Regions from separate parts of the Streptomyces sp. NPDC048415 genome, predicted to be linked through region 2. Evidence: riboswitches for the same ligand, from Rfam matches in the RefSeq annotation. Region 2 holds a riboswitch; the other holds the start of a gene.

What was found. Region 2 has a riboswitch for cyclic di-AMP ahead of AB0D27_RS09230 (C40 family peptidase). Riboswitches for the same ligand answer to the same signal wherever they lie in the genome.
Region 1: another riboswitch for cyclic di-AMP. It lies ahead of AB0D27_RS13765 (LysM peptidoglycan-binding domain-containing protein); the one in region 2 lies ahead of AB0D27_RS09230 (C40 family peptidase).

The regions. Positions count from the first base shown of each region.
Region 1 covers NZ_JBEZKJ010000016.1:17,245-24,410, forward strand. The annotation lists gene AB0D27_RS13745 (polyprenyl synthetase family protein) at 51-1,061, opposite strand; partial or broken gene AB0D27_RS13750 (oligopeptide:H+ symporter) at 1,328-2,282, shown strand; gene AB0D27_RS13755 (CocE/NonD family hydrolase) at 2,323-4,338, shown strand; gene AB0D27_RS13760 (hypothetical protein) at 4,372-4,701, shown strand; cyclic di-AMP (ydaO/yuaA leader) riboswitch at 4,971-5,129, shown strand; gene AB0D27_RS13765 (LysM peptidoglycan-binding domain-containing protein) at 5,135-5,896, shown strand; gene AB0D27_RS13770 (HAD family hydrolase) at 5,906-6,751, opposite strand; gene AB0D27_RS13775 (hypothetical protein) at 7,063-7,166, shown strand, end outside.
Region 2 covers NZ_JBEZKJ010000008.1:153,834-160,999, reverse strand. The annotation lists gene AB0D27_RS09240 (ATP-dependent Clp protease proteolytic subunit) at 67-702, shown strand; gene AB0D27_RS09235 (hypothetical protein) at 710-1,018, shown strand; cyclic di-AMP (ydaO/yuaA leader) riboswitch at 1,388-1,553, shown strand; gene AB0D27_RS09230 (C40 family peptidase) at 1,557-2,030, shown strand; gene AB0D27_RS09225 (DUF6328 family protein) at 2,107-2,697, shown strand; gene AB0D27_RS09220 (LysE family translocator) at 2,651-3,268, opposite strand; gene AB0D27_RS09215 (LysR family transcriptional regulator) at 3,379-4,305, shown strand; gene AB0D27_RS09210 (ATP-binding protein) at 4,314-4,772, opposite strand; gene AB0D27_RS09205 (helix-turn-helix transcriptional regulator) at 4,986-5,843, shown strand; gene AB0D27_RS09200 (DUF397 domain-containing protein) at 5,853-6,077, shown strand; gene AB0D27_RS09195 (8-amino-7-oxononanoate synthase) at 6,081-7,166, opposite strand, start outside.

The sequences.
Region 1 (7,166 bases), on a different contig from region 2:
CCGAACGGGGGACGGGCCGCCGGGGGCCGGAGGGGCCGAACGCCGGGCCATTAGCCCGCCCGGTGTACCACCGCGTCAACGAGCTCCACCAGCGCCGCCTTCGCGTCGCACTCCCGCAGCGGAGCGAGTGCCGCCCGCGCCTCCTCCGCGTACCGCACGGTGTCGCGACGCGCCTGCTCGAGCGCGGGATGCACCCGCAGCCGGGAGAGCGCCTCGGCATGCCGGGCGTCATCGCTCAGATCGGAGCCGAGCAGCTCGCACAGCGCGATGTCCTCGGCCAGCCCCAGCCGCTCCGCCCGCTCCCGCAGCCGCAGCACCGGCAGCGTCGCGATGCCCTCGCGCAGATCGGTGCCCGGCGTCTTCCCGGACTCGTGCGAGTCGGAGGCGATGTCCAGGACGTCGTCCGCGAGCTGGAAGGCGACGCCCAGCCGCTCCCCGTACTGCGTCAGCACGTCCACGACCGTCTCGTCGGCCCCCGACATCATCGCCCCGAACCGGCACGCGACGGCGACCAGCGACCCGGTCTTGCCGCTGAGCACATCGAGGTAGTGATCGACCGGATCGCGGCCGTCGCGCGGCCCCGCGGTCTCCAGGATCTGCCCGGTCACCAGCCGTTCGAACGCCTCGGCCTGGATCCGGACGGCCTCGGGCCCGAGGTCGGCCAGCGTGTGCGAGGCGCGCGCGAAGAGAAAGTCACCGGTGAGGACGGCCACCGAGTTGCCCCAGCGGTTGTTCGCGCTGGGCACCCCACGGCGCGCGTCCGCCTCGTCCATCACGTCGTCGTGGTACAGCGTGGCGAGGTGAGTCAGCTCGACGACCACGGCCGAGGGCACGACACCCGGCGCGTACGGGTCACCGAACTGCGCGGCGAGCATCACGAGCAGCGGACGAAACCGCTTCCCGCCGGCCCGCAGGAGGTGCTGTGCGGCCTCAGTGATGAAGGGGACCTCACTCTTGGTGACTTCGAGCAAGCCCTCTTCCACGGCCGCCAATCCGGCCTGGACATCGGCTTCGAGAGCCTGGTCCCGCACGCTCAGCCCGAACGGCCCGACGACGGTCACGAGAGGTTCTCCTGTCTGCTGACGATCACATGGCGAACTCGGTCGATCATTCGGTCGATGACACGGTTTGTCGATGTGTCGCTGCCATCACTCAAGTCAGCGTATCCGGTCACGTTTCGATCACCACGAGCGCCCACCGTCCCCCGGCCGACTTCGCTCCAGCGGCAGGTACCCCGCACGCCCGGGCGGTATCCGATCACGAGCGGTATGTTCTTGATCAGTTGATACGACAGGACATGTAACGACTTGTGAAGAGGCAGGCCCCCGTGTCCCGAAGCGCCGTGGAGAGCGAGCCGGACAGCCGCCCACCTCCGGGTGACGACCACGCCTTCTTCGGCCGGCCCAGGGGCCTGCTGCACCTCTCCGGCCTGGAGGTCTGGGAGCGCTTCTCGTTCCTCGGCATGCAGGCGATCCTGGTCCTCTACTTCCCCGACACCGTCGCCCCACGGCGGCATGGGCATGGCCGCGGGCACGGCGGCATCGGTGTCGGCGGCATCGGTGTCGGCGGCGTACGGAACGCCCGTCCATCTGCTCTCCGTCGCAAGCGGCCGGCTCGCCGCCCGCACGCTCGGCTCGTACCGCGCGGTCCTGTGGGGCGGCATCCTGATCGCCTGCGGCCACTACTCCATGGCGGTACCGACGACCGTCACGACCTGGACGGGCCTGCGTCTGATCAGCGCGGGCACCGGCCTGCTCAAGCCCAACGTCGCCACGATGGCCGGCAAGCTCTACCGCACCGACGACGACCGTCGCGACGCCGGCTTCGCCCTCCCCTACATGGCGATCTACTACATGGCGATCAACATCGGCGCCTTCGCGGGCCCCCTCATCACCAGCCGGCTCGGCGACCACAGGGGCCGGCACTGGGGCTTCTCGGCGGCCGCGATCGGTATGACGTTCGGTCTGATCCCGTACGTGGCGGGCCGCCGTCGCCGTCACCTGGCCGGACGCACGCACCCGGCGGAATTCGCCCTCGTCCCGGCCGCGAGACGCCGCGCCGTCCGCGGAATCGTCTGCGGTCTGCTGGTCGTGGCCGTACTGGCCGTACTGGCCGCACTCCTGGCCGTACTCCTGGCCGTACTCCTGGCCGCCGCCGGATCCCTGACGGTGGGCCGTTTCGTCGACCTGCTCCCCCTCATCTCGGTGATCGCCCCGGTCGTCTACTTCGCGCTGATGTTCGCCGGCCCCCGGGTGACGCCCGAGGAGCGCGGCCGGCTGCGCCACAAGATGCACCCCGTCCACTGAGGTCCTCCCCATGAGCATGCGCATGCGTACGTCCTTCCCCTACGAGACGGCTCACGAGGACGTCCTCATCCCCCTACCGGACGGCACCCGTCTGTACGCGCGGGTCTGGCGCCCGCTGACCGACGAGCCCGTACCGGCCCTCCTCGAGTACCTCCCGTACCGCCTCACCGACTGGACCGCGCCCCGCGACTGGCAGCGCCACCCCTGGTACGCCGGTCACGGCTACGCCTCCGTCCGCGTGGACGTGCGCGGTCACGGCAACTCGGAGGGCTTGCCGACGGACGAGTACTCCGAGGTCGAGCTGGCCGACGGGGTGGAAGTCGTCAACTGGCTGGCAGCCCAGCCCTGGTGCTCGGGCCGGGTGGGCATGTTCGGCATCTCCTGGGGCGGCTTCAACTCCCTCCAGATCGCGGCCCTCGCGCCCGAGCCGCTCAAGGCGATCGTCACGGTCTGCTCGACGGACGATCGCTATGACAACGACGCGCACTACATGGGAGGTTCCGTCCTCGCCGTCGACATGCACGCCTGGGCGGCCACCATGCTCGCCTTCGTCTCCCGCCCACCGGACCCCGTCCACGTGGGCGAGGTGATGTGGCGTGACATGTGGGTGAAGCGCCTGGAGGCGGTGGACCCCTTCGTCCACACCTGGCTGGCACACCAGACCCGGGACGCGTATTGGCGGCACGGCAGCGTCTGCGAGGACTACGGCGCGATCCGGGCGGCGGTGCTGGCGGTCGGCGGCTGGCACGACCCGTACCGCGACACGGTGCTGCGCCTGGTCGAGAACCTTCCCGCGGACCGTGTACGAGGCCTGATCGGCCCCTGGTCGCACCAGTACCCGGACCGGGGCCTGCCGCCCGGCCCGGCGATCGGCTTCCTCCAGGAGACGCTGCGCTGGTGGGACCACTGGCTGCGGGAGACCGACACGGGCGTGATGGCGGAACCCGTCCTGCGCTCGTACGTCATGGACGCGCATCCCCCGGCGACGACGTACCCGTCTCTCCCCGGCCGCTGGGTGGGCGACCCGGCCTGGCCCTCCCCCTCAGTGACCCCGACCGCGTACGAGCTCCAGGGCCCTCCGGTCCTCGTCCGGTCCCCTCAGCACACCGGAGTGGACGCGGGCCGCTTCTTTCCCTTGGGGAACGACGCGGACCTGCCCCCGGACCAGCGGGAGGAGGACGCCAGGTCGGCCTGCTTCGAATTCGAAGTGCCGGAGGAGACCTGGGTGTTGGGCCGCCCGAGGGTCGACCTGCGGCTGACGTCCTCGTCTCCCCGGGGGCAGGTGATCGCCCGCCTCTGCGACGTGGCCCCCGACGGAGCCTCGACGCTCGTCACCCGAGGTGTACTGAACCTGTCAGCGCGCCACGGCCGTGACCAGGCGGTTCCCTGGAAACAGGGTTCTACGGAGAACGTGGTTTTCGAGCTGAACAGCATCGGCTACGCGTTCCCGCCGGGGCACCGCATCCGTCTCGCCGTCTCCTCGGCGTACTGGCCCTGGATCTGGCCCCAGCCGGGCTCGGAGACGGGCTTCACCCTGGATCCCACCGGAAGCACGCTGGACCTCCCGGTGCGCACAAGGGAGTCGGCATCCTCGGCGGCGGGGTCGAAGCCGATCACCTTCGAGGCGCCGGAGCAGTCCGAACCCCTGGGCGTGGTCTCCCCCGCCACACTGGACGAGCCCCGGCCGGAACGCCTGGTCGTCCGCGACGTGGCCGCCGGCACCTGGCGCCTGGAAGTGGACCCGCGCTACGGCGGCACGCGCGTCTACCCCGACGGCCTCGAATTCACCGAGGACGCACTGGAGACGTACACGATCGACGCCTCGGACCCCCTTTCGGCCCGCGCCCGCTCGACCTGGTCGATCCGCTTCCACCGCCCGGACCTGCCCTGGGATGCCCGTATCTCGACGACATCCGACATCACCTGCGACGCCGAGGCCTTCATCACCGCCAACGAGGTCATCTGCAGGGACGGCGACGAGGTGGTCTTCCACCGGACCTGGGAGAAGAGGATCCCGCGCACGGCGGGCTAGAGACTCGGGGGTGCCGTAGGTGATTCTGAGGTCATGGCGCGGACGCGGACCGAGGAATTCCTGATGGACCTCGACGAGGGCATGCTCGGGTACTTCCGCGAGATGGCCCACGAGATGGTCACGCGCTTCGGAATCCCGCGCGCCGAGGCCGTGGCGAGGATCAACCGGGCATACGAGGGGCGGAAGTTCGCCGGCTATCCCGAGCCGATGTGCCGCGAACTGCCCGAATACTGGGGCTACGGGCTCTACTTCGAGCCCAACGCGGGTCGCCTCCCCGACGACGACCCGGACAAGGACCTCTCCGTGTGGGAGGTACGGCCGGCGCCGCCCAGGCACTCCACGGCCTGGACGCTGGAAACATAAATGCCCGAGTTGCGCTGCTTGCCGCTTTGATTCGGATTGGTCGCGTGAATTGGGTCACGCCTGACGGCGTCGGGCGTTTCGCGGCCCGCAGCGATCCCCCCTTTGCGAAAGGCAAGTTGAGGATCGAATTCCGGCACAATCGGACGTTTCACCCCTGCCGCAATCAGGCGAAAGCGATCTTCACCGGGAAATCCGGCCTTGTTACGGACATGTGCTCTCGCATACCTTCACGTCGATCCGAGCGGATCGCCGAATCCTGCCGCCGCCCGGAAACCCACCCACCCACGCACGCACGGCAGGAGCGGGGGACCCAGGCAAGCCGCCGATCCGGACACCGGAACGGCTAGGGGTGAAGTCGCGCTCATCGCGCGGCCGGGCAGCTCCCGCCCGAACCCGACAGCTCACCTCGCAGGCACCGGAGAGGACGTTCGTCATGGCCCGACGAGGCAAGCACCGCCGCCCCAGAACCAGCCCCCTCACCCGCGGCATGGTCGCCGTGGGAACCAGCGGAGCCGCACTCGCACTCCCGCTCGTGAGCGCGACCGGCGCGCACGCCGCCACCCAGACGACACAGGTCGCACAGGTCGCACAAGCCGCCGTCCCGCAGGTCTCGCTCGTCACCTACAAGGTGGTCGCGGGCGACACCCTGTCCAAGATCGCGAAGGACCACGCCACGGCCGGCAGCTGGCAAGATCTGTACAAGGCCAACCGCGCGGTCATAGGCAACGACCCGACACTGATTCACCCGGGCCTCACGCTGACGGTCGGTACGAAAACCACCAAAACGTCCGCAAAGTCGGCGACAGCCGTGTCGGCCACGGCCACCAAGTCGGCGAGCGCGTCCACCGCCACCCCCGCCTCCGCGAAGACGTACACCAACAACCTCGACGGCTGGATCAAGCAGTCCCTGGACATCATGGCCAAGTCGGGCATCCCGGGCAGCTATGACGGTATCCACCGCAACGTCATGCGCGAGTCCTCGGGCAACCCGCTGGCCATCAACAACTGGGACTCCAACGCCGCCGCCGGCATCCCCTCCAAGGGCCTCCTCCAGGTCATCGACCCCACCTTCACCGCTTACCACGTCCCGGGCACCGCCATGGATCCCTATGACCCGGTCGCGAACATCACGGCGGCCTGCAACTACGCGGCGGCGAAGTACGGCTCGATCGACAACGTCAACGGCGCCTACTGAGCGACCGACTCACGAGGTGCTGTTCACCCGGGATGACCGGCTCTCCGAGCCCCCGAAGAGCCGTTCCAGCACCACCGCGATCCCGTCCTCCTCGTTCGACAGGGTCACCTCGTCGGCCACCGCCTTGAGTTCCGGGTGGGCGTTGGCCATGGCGATCCCACGGGCGGCCCAGTCGAACATGGGGATGTCATTGGGCATGTCGCCGAAGGCGAGGGTGGTGCGGGGGGTGAGGCCGAGGTGGGCCGCGGCGAGAGCGAGGCCCGTCGCCTTGGTCACGCCGCATGGCTGGAGTTCGACGGTGCCGGGCCCCGACATGGTGACCGTAGCCAGCGAACCGACCACTCCCCGCGCCGCCGACGCCAACTCGTCGTCGGTCAGGAACGGGTGACGGAGCAGCACCTTGCTGATCGGTTCGGTCCACAGGTCGTCGCGCCGCCGCACCCGCACCGCCGGCAACGTCGGATGCGGCATCACGTACCCCGGCTCGATGAGCGTCAGCCCGTCCACGCCGTCCTGGTCCACCGCCGCGTACAGCAGCCCGACCTCTGCCTCGATCTTGCCGAGCGCCGTCTCCGCCAACTCCCTGTCCAGGGTGACCGACCAGAGCAGACGGTCCGTCCCGGCGTCGTACAACTGCGCCCCCTGGCCGCACACCGCCAGTCCCTCACCGCCGAGTTCGTCGAGCAGCGGTCGCACTCTCGGGGCGGGGCGACCCGTCACCACGAGATGCTGGGCGCCCGCCTCGGCCACCCGCGCCAACGCTGCCCGGGACCGGTCGGAGAGTGTGTCGTCGCCGCGCAGCAGCGTTCCGTCCAGGTCAGTGGCGATGAGTGAATATGCAGTCGGAGCGGCCATGATCCGAAGAATACGGATCGAACGACTCATCGGCCCGGCGTGAACCGGACGACGTCCGGTATCCCGTCAGCAACGCCGCTCACCACACGGTCGGTACGGGTGATATCCGTCGATACGGGCGGTAAGAGCGGTGCTTGGCGGTGGGGGGCGTACCAACGCCACTCCCGGCGTGCGGGATTATCCGAGCGCGGGCTCCCACGCGCGCCAGGAGCCGCAGCCCTTCATCAGGAAAGTCCATCGGGCAAGTCCCTTGGGTAAGTCCGTTGGGTAAGTCCGTTGGGCAATTCCATCGGGAAGCTCCAGGGAGAGACATGACCCTCACGCCCTCCGAGCGGGGAGTGACTCCCTTCCAACAGCACCTCCGCACGGCCGCTGAAGCGATCATCCGGCGCTTCCCGGACGCTCCCAAGCCCGA
Region 2 (7,166 bases):
CATTGTACGTCCTGTACATTTTTGACAGGAGGGTCCCCCAGGAGTCCCCCAGAGGAGGCGCGAGCCATGAACGACCCGTCCGCCCGCCATGTCCTGCCGGAGTTCACCGAACGCACCAGTGCGGGCCGGCGGACCCTGGATCCGTACTCGAAGCTGCTCGACGAGCGGATCGTGTTCCTCGGGACGCCGATCGACGACACCTCGGCGAACGATGTGATGGCACAGTTCATGTACCTCGAGTACCTGGCCCCGGATCAGGACGTCTCGCTCTACATCAACTCCCCCGGCGGCTCGTTCAGCGCGATGACCGCGGTCTACGACACGATGCGGTTCGTCACCTGCGACGTGGAGACCGTCTGCCTGGGGCAGGCCGCGTCGGCCGCGGCCGTGCTGCTGGCCGGGGGCACGCCCGGCAAACGGTTCGCGCTGCCCGGCGCCCGCGTACTCATCCACCAGCCCTCACTTCCCGAGCCGGTCCAGGGCCAGGCGAGCGATCTGGTCATCCAGTCCGAGGAGTTGCTGCGCACCCGAAGGATGCTCGAGGAGATGCTCGTACGGCACACGGGACAGAGCCCGGAGCGGGTCGCCGCGGACATCGAGCGGGACAAGATCCTGGACGCGCCGGCGGCGGTGGCGTACGGCCTCGTCGACCGGATCATCCCGAGCCGCAAGGCCTCGCGCACCGCGCCCGGCGCGAGGTGATCGGCCGATGCTCCCACCCGAACTGCCTCCGCTGCCCGCGCTGACACGCGCGGAGGCCGAGTTGATCGACCGTTATCTCGACGTGGTCGATCTGCTCGGCCGCATCAACCCGGCCCGCCCGGGAGACACCTACCGGGGCCTGAGGGCCGCTCAGGCACTGGTCGGCAAGGCCACCGCGCTGCGGGACGCCCTCACGCTGATGCATCAGCGCGGCGAGAGCGAGGTGCATGCCCCGACTCTGGCCCAGGCCCTGCGGGTCCTCGACGGCGAGCGGCGGGCGGCCCGGGTCACGGTGCCGCCGCACTCCGACAGTTGACGCACCCACACCCGGGCCGCCGCTCGCGCCGTGTCGGCGGAGCGTCCGGCCCGGGCTTCAAACGGACCAGATGGCGTACCCCCTGATGGAGTAGTCACGGGTCCTCTCAGGAGGGCGTAAGAGTTGCGCAACGCGCGTAGCGCAGAGGCGGAATGAAGCCTTCCGTCGCTGGTACGAGCGTGGTCGGCCACCCCAACACCCGGTCGAACAGAGGGGTGTCCACCCGAACGGGTGAGTGGTGAGTAACCCCACAAACCACCGATTCCATTCGGATTTTCTGACAGTTATGCGTGAAGATCCCTTCCGACGACAAGCCCCCGCCACAACGGCGGGGCGGTCCGGGCGGACGCCGAGTCCTGCCGCCGCCCGGATGACCGGTCGACAGATGTGCATCGGCAGGAGTGGAGGACCCAGCACTACGGGCCGCCGGAGAGCTTCCGGGCGGTCCTTGGGGTGAAGCCGCAGCACGCGGCCGGGCAACTTCGCCAGCCCGAATCCGACAGGTCATCCTTCACAGGCGGCTGACGAAGGGTTGCGCATGACTGCGCTCAATCGTGTCCCGTCGCTGTGGACCCGGGCCGGTACGGCCTCGGCGCTCACCATCGCCGCTGTGGGCGGCAGCCTCGTGGTCCCTGGCGTCGCACCCGACGCCCAGGCGGCCACGCTCGCGACGAAGGCACTTCAGGTCGCGGCTTCCAAGAAAGGCTCCCCCTACAAGTGGGGCGCCACAGGACCACGCCGCTTCGACTGCTCCGGGTTCACGCTCTACTCGTTCAAGAAGGCGGGCAAGAAGCTGCCTCGTACGGCCGCGGCGCAGTACAACAAGACGCACCATGTCTCCGCTTCGCACCGCAAGGCCGGAGACCTCGTCTTCTTCCACTCGGGCCGGAACGTGTATCACGTCGGCATCTACGCCGGGAAGGGAAAGATATGGCACTCCCCGAAGACGGGGGAGGTCGTGAAGCTCGAGAGGATCTGGACGAGGAGCGTCTGGTACGGCCGGGTGAGCTGACCCGCTCTGAGGGCGGCGGCGCGGGCCGCCGCCCCCAGGGGCGTGAAACACGGGTCAGAGTGGTTACTCGTTCCCCATGGTCGACCAACGCCCCCGCACCACTCACGACGAGACGCCTCCCCGCAGCGAGACGCCTGGCCACAACCAGCCGCCCGGCCAGAACGAGAAGCCCGCTCGCAACGAGACGCCCCTCGAACGGGCGGACCGCAATTTCGCCGAGCTTCTCCAGGAACTGCGCGTCACCCAGACCGGGGTCCAGATCCTGTTCGCCTTCCTGCTGACCCTGGCCTTCACCCAGCGCTTCCCGTCCCTCGACACGGCGCAGCGCGCCACGTACGTCACCACGCTGCTGCTCGCCGTACTGGCCGCCGCCCTCTTCACGAGCCCCGCCGCCCTGCACCGGTCGCTGTTCCAGCAGAACGCCAAGCCCACCATCGTGCGGGTCTCCTCCCGCCTCGCCCACCTGGGTCTGTACGTGCTGATGCTGGCGTTCACCGGATCGGTGCTCCTCGTCGTGGACGTGACGCTGGGGCGCGGAGCCGGGATCGCCGCGGGCGCGGGCACGCTGGCCGTCTGTCTGTCCCTGTGGGGCGTGCTGCCCCGGCTGGTGCAGCGTGGCGTCAGAGCCTCACGGTCTCCAGGACGAGCACCACACCGAGAAGGGTGAGCGCGCCGCCGGTGACCGCCTCCACGGCCCGGGCGGCCCGAGGCCTGCGCAGCCACCGTCCGAGCCGGTCCACCAGCAGCGCGACCGCCGGGAACCACACCAGGGCGAGGACGACCACGATCAGCGCCAGCAGCAGGGTGCGGGGCATCGCGGGACTGCCCGCGGGCACGAACTGCGGCAGCAGGCTGAGGAAGGTGATCGGCGCCTTCGGGTTGAGCGCGTTGGTGACGAAGCCCTGCCGCAGCGGCCGCCCGCCGGACGTCGTCTCCTCTGGCTCCGCCTCCCGCAGCCGTCCCAGCGAGCGCAGGGTGCGCACCCCCAGGTACAGCACGTAGGCGCCGCCGAGGAGCTGGAGCGCCCGGAACAGCGCGGGCACGGCGGTGAGGACCGCGGCGACCCCGGCGACGGCCAGCGCCGTGTGCACCAGCAGTCCGCCCGCGACCCCGAGCGCACACGCGACTCCGGCCCGGCGCGAGACGAGAGCGTTGCGTACGACGACGGTGAAGTCGGCGCCCGGCATGGCGACCATGCCGGCGGCGACCACGGTGAAGGCGGCGAGCTGTATGTCCATGAGCACCAGACTGCCCGCGCCGGGCCTATAGGACATATATCGACTATCCTGGGTCTGCCTTAAGCAATCGTTTATACCAGGCGTCCTGCCACCGGCCCAGGAGAGACCAGATGTACGACCCGACACGGCTCGCGGCGCTGGTGGCGGTCGCCGAGGCGGGGTCGATCACCCGGGCCGCGGAGCGCCTCGGCTTTACCCCGCCCGCGCTCTCCCAGCAGTTGGCGAAGCTGGAGCGGGAGGCGGGAGCGACCCTGCTGGTGCGGTCCCATCGGGGGGCGCGGCTGACGGGCGCGGGCGAGCTGCTGGTGACGCGGGCTCGCCGGGTCCTCGCCGAGATGGAGCGCGCCCGGCACGAACTGGCGCTCCTGGCGGGATTGTCGGGCGGCACTCTGCGGCTCGGCACCTTCCAGACGGCGGGCATCCATCTGCTGCCGCCCGTGCTCAGTGCGTTTCGCCGCGCTCACCCGGACGTGCAGCTCACGGTCGCGGGCTATGAGCCTCCGGAGGGCGTTTCGGCGGTCGCGGCGGGCGAAGTGGACCTGGCGCTGACGCACACCTATCAGCCCGCGCCGCCCGTGCCCCTCCCGTCGTCCGTACGTCTGGAGCCGGTGCTGGTCGAGGAGTTGGTGCTGGTGACCGCTCCGGGGCATGTTCTCGCGGGTGGCTCCGCGCGGCTGCCGCTGACCGGGCTCGCCGGTCAGCCGCTGATCAGCATGGCTCCCGACCATCCGGCCCGGCAGGGCGTGGAGGCCGCGCTCGCCCGGGCCGGAGCCGCCCCTTCGGTACTGGTCGAGACTCCGGGGTACGCCCTCGTCTGCGCGCTGGTCAGCGCGGGGCTCGGCGTCGCGGTCGTACCGGAGATGGTGGCCAGGACGGCGGCGACCCCGGTGGGCATCCGACTGCTGGAACCGGGAGATCTGCGTCGTACGATCTCCGTCGTCCACCGGACCGACGAGGCGGCCCCGGCGGCCGATGCCTTTCGGGCCCTGCTGCGCGGCGCCTTCGGAAGAGCCGGGCAGCAACGGCACGACAACTGACGCTCTTTTTAAGGCCCTTGGGGCCCGCCGGCCGCCACCGGCTCGACCGGTACCGTCCAGGGAAGCTGGATGGAGACCGTCTTGCCGCCCTCCCGGGTGGGCCGGACGGTGAGTCTGCCGCCGCACTCGGAGGTCAGCCAGCGGATGATCACCATGCCGCGGCCGTTGTCCTGCTGGACGGCGGCGGGCAGCCGTTTGGGGAAGCGCGGGTGGCTGTCGGTGACTCCGATGCGCAGGTGTTCGTCTCGGTCGAGCCGGACGTCCACCGTGAAGGTGGGCGACTGCCCGAACGTGTGCTGGACGGCGTTGGTGGCTAGTTCGGACACGATCAGGCGTACGGTGTCAGCGGCTTCGCAGTCGCACGGCAGGCCCCATTCGGCCAGCACGTCTGCGACGAATTTCCGGGCCGCGGAGACCGAAGCGGGATCGCTCGGCAGAGTGACGGATGCTTCCTGGTGATCTGCCATGGCGACGTCGTCCCTTTCCCACCGGGACCGGAGTCCGACAAGGAGCGGATGGTTCGAGTACGGTCCCGGACTGGTGCTTCGCGCCAGACTGCCATTACCGGGCCGGGCACGGGAGCGATCCACCAAGATATGCATATATCTGTCGCTCGAAGCGGTGAACTCTGCGACGACAGAGCGTATTTGGGCGGCTCGGAAGGAGTAAGGAGTACGGCCATGCAGCACGGTCCCGCGGTACGCCGCCGCAAGCTCGGTGCCGAACTGCGCGCGCTGCGCGCCGATGCGGGTCTCACGAGTGGTGAGGCGGCCCGCCTGCTGGGCTGGCACCAGTCGAAGGTGAGCCGGATCGAGACGGGCACCAGCGGAGTGAAGCCGGCGGACGTGGAACGTCTGCTGGACGCCTACGCCGTCGAGGATCCCGAATTACGAGATCTTCTGGTCGTGTTGGCGGGTTCCGAGGGCAACGGGCGGCACCACTGGTGGCACGCCTATCGGGGGGTGCTGCCCTCGACGTACCGCGATTTCATCAGTCTTGAGTCGCAGGCCAGCGGGATGCGCACGCTGGAGACCTCCGTGGTGCCGGGGCTGTTGCAGACACCCGAGTACGCCCGTGCGGTGACGCGGGCCGCCGTGGGCGGACTTGAGGACGGCAAGCTCGACGCGCTCGTCGAGGTACGCCTGGCCCGCCAGGACGTGCTGCGTTCGCATCCGCCGCTGGAACTGAGCGCGGTCCTGGACGAGGCGGTGCTGCACCGGGGGGTCGGCGGTCGGGACGTCATGGCGCGGCAGCTGCTGCGGCTGCGGGAGGCGGCCACCTTGCCCCAAGTGCGGCTTCAGGTACTCCCGTTCGCCGCCGGTGCACACATCGGCATCACCGGGCCTTTCGTTATCTTCTCATTTCCGAACACAACTGATCTGGATGTGGTTGTTCTCGACCACTTGACGAGTAGCCTCTACCTCGAACGGAAAGAAGACCTTCAGGCCTACAGCGAGGCCTTCAACGCCCTTCAGATCCACGCCCTTTCGCCCGAGGACTCGTTGGATTACATCGCCGGGATAGGTGACGGCGCGTAAGGAGGCACCATGACCGCAATGCCTCGGTACGTACCTTCCAGTACTTCACTGCACGACGTGCGATGGCTGCGCAGCAGCCGAAGTACGGGAATGAACAACTGCGTCGAGACGGCGCGACCGGGCCCAGGACCCTGGGCCGGACTCGTCGCCGTACGCGATTCCAAGAACACGGCGGGCCCCGCCCTGCTCTTCGCTCCCGCCGCGTGGGAGGGATTCATCACCGGACTCAGCTGAGCGTCACCGGGTCGCGCTGATCACCCGTACGGCGTCGCCGATCTGTTCGTCGGTGAGGTCCGCGCGGGCGGTCAGCCGCAGCCGTGAGATGCCGTCGGGCACGGACGGGGGACGGAAGCAGCCGACGGCGAGTCCCGCCTCGCGGCAGTCGGCCGCCCACCGCACGGCCCGTTCGGCGGACGGCGCGCGCACGGAGACGACCGCGGCGTCCGGACGTACCGCTTGCAGGCCTTCGGCCGTCAGGCGCGTGTGCAGCGCCGTCGCCACCGCGCGGGCCCGTGCGGCGCGCTCCGGCTCGCGGCGCAGCAGTCTGAGCGCCGCGAGAGCCGCGCCCGCCGCCGCGGGCGCGAGACCGGTGTCGAAGATGAACGTGCGTGCCGCGTTGACCAGGTGGTCGATGACCGGGGCCGGGCCGAGGACGGCCCCGCCCTGGCTGCCGAAGGACTTGGAGAGCGTGACGGTCACCACGACGTCCGCCGCGCCCGCGAGGCCCGCCGCGTGCGGAGCGCCCCTGCCACCGTCGCCGAGGACGCCGAGCCCGTGCGCGTCGTCGACGATCAGTCCGGCCCCGTACTCCCGGCAGGCGACGGCGAGTTCGGCGAGCGGCGCCGCGTCCCCGTCCACCGAGAAGACCGTGTCGGAGACGGCGACGGCGGGCCCCTCGTGAGTGCCCAGCGCCTTGCGCACGGCGTCCGGGTCGGTGTGCGCGACGACCTGTGTGCTGCCCCGGGCCAGTCGGCAACCGTCGATCAATGAGGCATGGTTGCCCGCGTCCGAGACGACGAGTGAGCCGTGCGGCGCGAGCGCGGTGACGGCGGCGAGATTGGCCGCGTATCCGGACGAGAAGACGAGCGCGGACTCGGCACCGCAGAAGTCGGCCAGCTCGCGTTCCAGCTCGGCGTGCAGTTCCGTGGTGCCCGTGACGAGCCGGGAGCCGGTCGCGCCGCCGCCCCACCGGCGCGCGGCCCGGGCCGCCGCCTCGGTGATCTCCGGATGGCGGGCCAGACCGAGGTAGTCGTTGCTCGCGAGATCGAGGAGCGGCGAGTCGGCGGGGCGCGGCCTGAGGGTGCGGACGAGTCCGGCCCGGCG